3 regions of the Mesorhizobium sp. 131-3-5 genome follow, and region 1 is predicted to be linked to each of the others. Evidence: predicted binding sites of a transcription regulator. Region 1 holds the regulator's gene; each other region holds the start of a gene.

The links. Region 1 encodes PhoB, which activates phosphate uptake and scavenging genes when phosphate is short. Its sites were predicted from a motif close to TGTCATNNANCTGTCAT; they were not measured.
Region 2: JG747_RS25035 (RNA degradosome polyphosphate kinase) is a predicted target of PhoB. The motif match lies at 839-855, and genes of this name have one in related genera.
Region 3: JG747_RS25655 (LTA synthase family protein) is a predicted target of PhoB. The motif match lies at 1,145-1,161, and genes of this name have one in related genera.

Annotation. Positions count from the first base shown of each region.
Region 1 covers NZ_AP023254.1:1,436,276-1,438,542, forward strand. The annotation lists gene phoU (phosphate signaling complex protein PhoU) at 1-649, shown strand, start outside; gene phoB (phosphate regulon transcriptional regulator PhoB) at 669-1,358, shown strand; gene JG747_RS07070 (ROK family protein) at 1,371-2,267, opposite strand, start outside.
Region 2 covers NZ_AP023254.1:5,093,557-5,095,823, reverse strand. The annotation lists gene JG747_RS25045 (FAD-dependent monooxygenase) at 1-510, opposite strand, end outside; gene JG747_RS25040 (zinc-finger domain-containing protein) at 530-775, opposite strand; gene JG747_RS25035 (RNA degradosome polyphosphate kinase) at 1,004-2,267, shown strand, end outside.
Region 3 covers NZ_AP023254.1:5,201,411-5,203,677, forward strand. The annotation lists gene fabD (ACP S-malonyltransferase) at 1-919, opposite strand, end outside; gene JG747_RS25655 (LTA synthase family protein) at 1,200-2,267, shown strand, end outside.

The DNA of each region.
Region 1 (2,267 bases):
CAGCGACATGGGCGATCTCGCCGGCTCGATGGTCGGCGGCGCCACCAAGGCACTGCTGAACTCCGACAATGCTCTCGCTCAGCGCGTCGTCTCCGACGACGCCATCATGGATGCGCGCCAGCGCGAACTCGACGACCGCGCCATCACGCTGATCGCCAAGCGCCAGCCGATGGCCGACGACCTGCGTCATGTCGTCGGCTCGATCCGCATGGCCGGCGACCTCGAACGCATTGGCGACCTTGCCAAGAACATCGCCAAGCGCGTCGGCACTGTCGGCCTCAGCGCCACGCCGCGCGACCTGTCGCATTCCATCGACGCCATGGCGCAGCTGGTGTTGATCCAGGTGCAGGGTGTGATCGAGGAGTATGCGGCGCGCGATGCCGCGGCACTGGCGAAGCTGCGCGCCGACGACGAGCGCATCGACGTCAAATACACCTCCGTCTTCCGCGAATTGCTGACCTATATGATGGAAGACCCGCGCAACATCACGGCTTGCACGCATCTGTTGTTTTGCGCCAAGAATCTCGAACGCATCGGCGACCATGTGACCAACATCGCCGAGAATGCGTACTATGTCCTGACCGGCACTCAACTGCCCGCCAACCGTCCAAAACAGGACGAGACGGCGATGTCGGCGCCGGCGGCCTGAGCGCAGGGGTAATCAATCGATGATCGCACCACGCATCATGGTGGTGGAGGACGAGGAGCCGCTCGGCGTGCTCCTCCGCTACAATCTGGAATCGGAGGGTTACCAGGTCGAGGTGGTGACCCGCGGCGACGAAGCCGAAATCCGCCTGCAGGAGAACGTGCCCGACCTCCTTGTGCTCGACTGGATGGTGCCGGCGGTGTCCGGCATCGAACTCTGCCGGCGCCTGCGAATGCGGCCCGAGACCGAGCGGCTGCCGATCATCATGCTGACCGCCCGGGGCGAGGAAAGCGACCGTGTACGTGGGCTCTCCACCGGCGCCGACGACTATCTGGTCAAGCCGTTCTCGACGCCGGAATTCATGGCCCGCGTCAAGGCGCTGCTGCGCCGCGCCAAGCCGGAAGTGCTGTCCAGCGTGCTCAAGGTCGGCGATATCGTGCTCGACCGTGAATCGCACCGGGTCTACCGCAAGAAGAGCGAGATCCGGCTCGGGCCGACCGAATTCCGCCTGCTCGAATTCATGATGCGGCACCCCGGGCGCGTGTTCTCGCGCAGCCAACTGCTCGACAATGTCTGGGGCGAGACGATCTACATCGACGAGCGCACCGTGGACGTGCATGTCGGCCGGTTGCGCAAGGCGGTCAACAATGGCCGCATGCCGGATGTCATCCGCACCATCCGTGGGGCGGGCTACGCGATCCGCGAGGATTGAGCACGACCTGACTCAGGCGACGTTTTTCTTCGCGGCAGGGCCTGCTTTCGTTTGCACGCCGGGCGCGAAAATCTCCTGGTCGACGAAGGTCAGCGCGCGCATGGCACAGCCTTCGCGGATCAGCGGCAGTTCGTTCGGCTCGGTGTCGAAGGAGATCGATTTCGAGTGCTGGCCGCCGGCGGTCTGGGCGATGGCCTCGCGCAATGCCGGCTCGATCAGGTCGAAGGCAGCGGCGCTGACGCCGACCATGGCGACGGGCGCGGGATCGATCAGCGCAAACAGGCTGCCGAGGCCGTAGCCGAGTGCCTCCCCGGCCTTGCGGTAGGCTTCGCGCTCGGGCCCGTCCCGTTCCCGTGCCGTCGCGGCCAGCGCCCGCATCTGCGCGTCGCTGACATCGGCCACCGGCTCGGTGTCCTCGCCGAGCTGCCTGGCGTTGCGCCAGATGGCGTAATTGCCGGCATAGGCCTCGACACAGCCGCGCCGCCCGCAGCGGCAGAGCGCGCCGCCCGGCCGGTGGATCATGTGGCCGAATTCGCCGCCTGAGGAATGGGTGCCAGTGAACAACTCGCCCTTCAGCACCAGCCCCATGCCGATGCCGTGCGAAAGCAGGATGGCGATGAAGTCGTCACGGTAGCGCTCGGGATCGCGCCAGCGCAGCGCCACCGCCATCATGTTGCAGTCGTTTTCCATGGTGGCGGGGATACCGAACTCGGCTTCGAGTATGTCTGCGAAGGCGATGTCGGTCTGCGGTGTGATCGGCGACCACAGCATCGCCCGGGCCTCGGTGTCGGTGATGCCCTGGATCGCCAGCGCGATGCGGGCGACGCTGCGTACGTCGATGTCGGGATCCTCGAGGCGCCGCCGCACTATGGCCACGCACTCGCCGATCAGCGCCTCGCGCGACATGGT
Region 2 (2,267 bases), 3.0 Mb from region 1:
CCAGACGCCATCGGCGCCGACCAGCAAGGAGCCCTGTTCCTCTGCCGTCTTGCCGCCGATCTCGACGGTCGCCGTCACACCACGGCTGCCAGTCGCAATTTTTTCGACGCGCGCCCCGAGCGTGAGATGGATATCAGGCATCTCTGCCGCACACGCCATCAGCGCACTCTGCAGATCTGCCCGGTGCGCGACGAGATAGGGAGCGCCCCAGCGGCTTTCACCCGATTGTCCCAACGGCACACGCGCCAATTGGCGTAACGTCCTGGCATCCTTGAGCATCACGGCCTCCGGCCGCACCGCCGCCGGCAGCAGCCGGTCGAGCACGCCGAGGTCACGCAGGATGCGTGTCGCGTTGGGAGAAAGCTGGAGGCCGGCGCCTACGGCTTCCAGGCGCGGCGCTTGCTCGAACACCTGCACGGGATAGCCGCGTCTGGCAAAAGCAAGTGCCGCGGTCAGCCCGGCGACGCCCGCTCCGGCGATGACGATTTGCCGGGAGCGCTGGTCGTCCATCAGGTCCGTCGGGAAAGAATCAAGCGGCCTGGTCGATGTAGAGGCAGCCTGCCGGCAGCGTTTCCGTTGCCTTCAGCTTCGGCGAGTAGCGATAGAGCGTCGAGCAATAGGGGCAGACTTTTTCATTGTCGTCGCCCATGTCGAGAAACACATGCGGGTGGTCGAAAGGCGGATTGGCGCCCGTGCACATGAATTCCTTGACCCCGATGTCGATCGCCGGATGGCCGGCATCGTTCTGGAAATGGGGAATGGAACCGCCTGCCATCGTCGTCTCCTTAACGCAGTCTCGCATGCATCTGGATCATAACAGGTCTCTTTGCAAGATCGATGAAATGAAACTGTCGCAAAAGCCTGTCAGAGGATAAGTTGAGCCGGTTAAGCGTGTGACCGCGGATGCCAAGCGATTCCGCGACTGATAACGCTTTACGAAGGCATGTTAGAGCGTTCATCGCCATCTGGCGGCGCTCCAAGGGAACGGTTGTGGGCAGGGACAATGAACGAACTGAAGCCGGTGCAGAGCGAATTCGTCAATGTCGAGGTGGCCAGTTCAGAGGGCGGCAACCCGGATCGCTTCGTCAACCGTGAGTTTTCCTGGCTGCAATTCAATCGTCGCGTTCTCGAGGAATCGCTGAACACCCACCATCCGCTGCTGGAGCGCGTTCGCTTCCTGTCGATCTCGGCGGCCAATCTCGACGAATTCTTCATGGTGCGCGTTGCCGGCCTCGCCGGCCAGGTGCGCGAAGGAATCACGCTGAAAAGCCCCGACGGCCGCACCCCCGAACAGCAGCTCGAACAGCTGCTGCGCGAGGTCGAGCGGCTGCAGGAAGATCAGCAGAAGAGCCTTTCGGCTCTGACGGTGCTGCTCAACAAGGAAGGCATCGAGAGCATTACGCGCGATGCGCTGACCAAGGACGAGAAGGTCTGGCTGGAAGAGCATTTCCAGGACCAGGTGTTTCCGGTGCTGACCCCGCTGTCGATCGACCCGGCGCATCCGTTCCCGTTCATTCCCAACCTCGGCTTCTCGATGGCGCTGCAGCTGCGCCACCGCAAGAATGGCGAGGAGATGAGCGCGCTTCTGCGCCTGCCGGTGGCGCTGAAGCGCTTCATCCGGCTTCCCGATCGCAAGCACCATGTTCGCTTCATCCCGCTGGAGGAGGCGGTCGGTCTCTATATCGGTAAGCTGTTCCCCGGCTACGAGGTCAAGGGCTCCGGCACATTCCGTATCATCCGCGACAGCGATATCGAGGTCGAGGAAGAGTCGGAAGATCTGGTGCGCCTGTTCGAGACGGCGCTTAAGCGGCGGCGCCGTGGCTCGGTGATCCGCATCGAGTTCGACAGGCTGATGCCTGGGGAATTGCGCGATTTCGTGGCCGGCGAGCTCGGCGTCTCGTCGAGCCGCATCAGCGTCTTGACCGGTCCGCTGGCGCTCAGCCAGATCTCCGAGATCGTCGCTGTTCCCCGCGACGACCTGAAATTCACGCCCTACAATCCCCGCTTTCCCGAACGCATCCGCGAGCATGGCGGTGACTGCTTTGCCGCTATCCGCGAGAAGGACATCATCGTCCACCACCCCTACGAATCCTTCGACGTCGTCGTGCAGTTCCTGCGCCAGGCCATGGCCGATCCCGAAGTGGTGGCGATCAAGCAGACCCTTTACCGAACCTCCAACGACAGCCCGATCGTGCGCGCGCTGGTCGACGCGGCCGAAGCCGGCAAGTCGGTGACCGCGTTGGTCGAGCTAAAAGCGCGCTTCGACG
Region 3 (2,267 bases), 2.9 Mb from region 1:
CATCGGCCGGCGTGCCGACGGCAGATGTCGCGATGTCGCGGTTGATGCGCCGTGCCAGGCCCGACAGCACCTTGCCGGCGCCGATCTCGTAAAGCGTGGTGACGCCGTTGGCGCCGAACCATTCTACCGTTTCGCGCCAGCGCACGCGGCCGGTGATCTGCTCGACGAGGCGCCGGGCGATCTCTTCGGGATCGCTGGTCGGGGTCACCGTGACGTTGGACAGCACAGGCACCGCCGGCGCATGCTTCGTCACACCGGCGAGCGCGTCGCGCATGACATTGGCCGCCGGCGCCATCAGCGCCGAATGGAAGGGTGCCGAGACCTGCAGCATCAGCGCCCGCTTGGCGCCCTTTTCGGTGCACAATTTGGCGGCCAGTTCGACCGCGGCCTTGGCGCCGGAAATGACCAGCTGGCCGCCGCCATTGTCGTTGGCGATCTGGCAGACCTTGCCGGAGCCTTGCGCAGCCTCGGTGCAAGTGGCTTCGACATCCGCCTGCTCCAGTCCGATGATGGCCGCCATGGCGCCTTCGCCGGCTGGCACAGCCGCCTGCATGGCATTGCCGCGAGTGCGCAGCAACCGAGCCGCATCGGCGACGGAAACGAAACCGGCGGCGGCAAGGGCCGAATATTCGCCTAGCGAATGGCCGGCGACATAGGCGACCTTGTCCTTCAGCGAGAAACCGCGCGCTTCCAGCGCCCTGATTGCCGCCAGCGAAACCGCCATCAGCGCCGGCTGCGCGTTGGCCGTCAGCGTCAAGGTCTCTTCCGGACCTTCCCATATCAGCTTCGACAGGTTTTCGCCGAGCGCGTCGTCGACTTCCTGAAAGACCCTGCGCGCCTCGGGAAAGGCGTCGGCGAGATCCTTGCCCATGCCGACAGCCTGGCTGCCTTGTCCCGGAAAGGTGAATGCGACGGCCATGCGTGGGCTCCCGAAGACTGGTTTTACTTGACCTGATAACACGAATTTTCCCTGCCTGTGGCGCAAGGCAGGCCGCCAAGTCAAGCCCGGTTTAACCCGGCCCCAGTTCCGAACCGTATGCCGAGTGCCTGTTCCGAAAGGGCTTTTTGGCGATCACTCCTGATGAAAACCGCTCACGAATCGTTCGCTGGCTCTTCTTATTTCCGCCACAGGCGCTAGCTTTGCGTGACAATTATATGACAATCGCGTGACTTGGGTTGTCGCCGGGTGGGAAGTTAAAGTGGCAAAGAGTTCAAAACGCGCCAGCAAAGCTGCGCCTCAATTCCTGGAAGACGATCCGTCCACCGGCTATTTGCCGGGCCGGAGATGGCCGGTCGTCCGTTACGGGCTGATAAGCTTGGCGATCTCCGCCATCCTGGTGTTCGCCATCGAATTGATCGTGCGCGGTGACGTCGCCGGCACCGTTTTATTCTTCCTGCAGCCGCTCAAGCCGGGCTGGACCACCATCGTCGTGTTCGCGCTGATCCTCATCGGTCTCGACGCCGTTCTGGGACGCAGCCATCAGAGCCTGATGATCGTCGCGCCCTTGACGCTGGCGCTGGCCTTTGTCGGCCATCAGAAATCGCATTATCTCGGCGATCCGCTCTACCCGACTGACTTTCTCTACGCTCGCCAGATCTTCGCGCTGCTGCCGCTTCTGGTGCGTGACCGGCCGATGACCGCGCTCGCCATGGTCGCTGGCATCATCGCCGGCCTGTCGCTGCTCGTCTATGGCTGGCGGCTGTGGCGCCGCAAGGTTCCAGCGCTCAGCCACAAGGGCCGCCTTGCCCGGCTGACGCTGGCGGTGCCGCTGCTCGCCTTCTTCGTCTCGATCATGGACTATGCCACCTTCTCCTGGACCAGGGATCGGCTGCAGATCATCCCGATCATGTGGGACCAGAAAGAAAACTACGCCTCCAACGGCTTTGCGCTCGCCTTCGCGCTCAACGTGCCGATGGCGCATGTCTCGGCGCCGCCGGGCTACTCGGACAAGGCGATCGCGGCGATCGACCGGCCGCAGACGACGGCCTCGGTGCCCGATGAAAAGCCCGACATCATTATCGTCATGAGCGAATCCTTCTGGGATCCGACCAGGCTGCCCGGCGTCACCATCACGCCGGATCCCATTCCCACCGTGCGGGCATTGCGTTCCGGTTCGATGTTCTCGCCTGAATTCGGCGGCATGACCGCCAACATCGAATTCGAGGCGCTGACCGGCTTTTCCAACGCTTTCCTGCCGGCTGGCAGCATCCCCTACCAGCAATATGTGCGCACGCCGACGCCTTCCATGGCGACCTTCCTGAAAAGC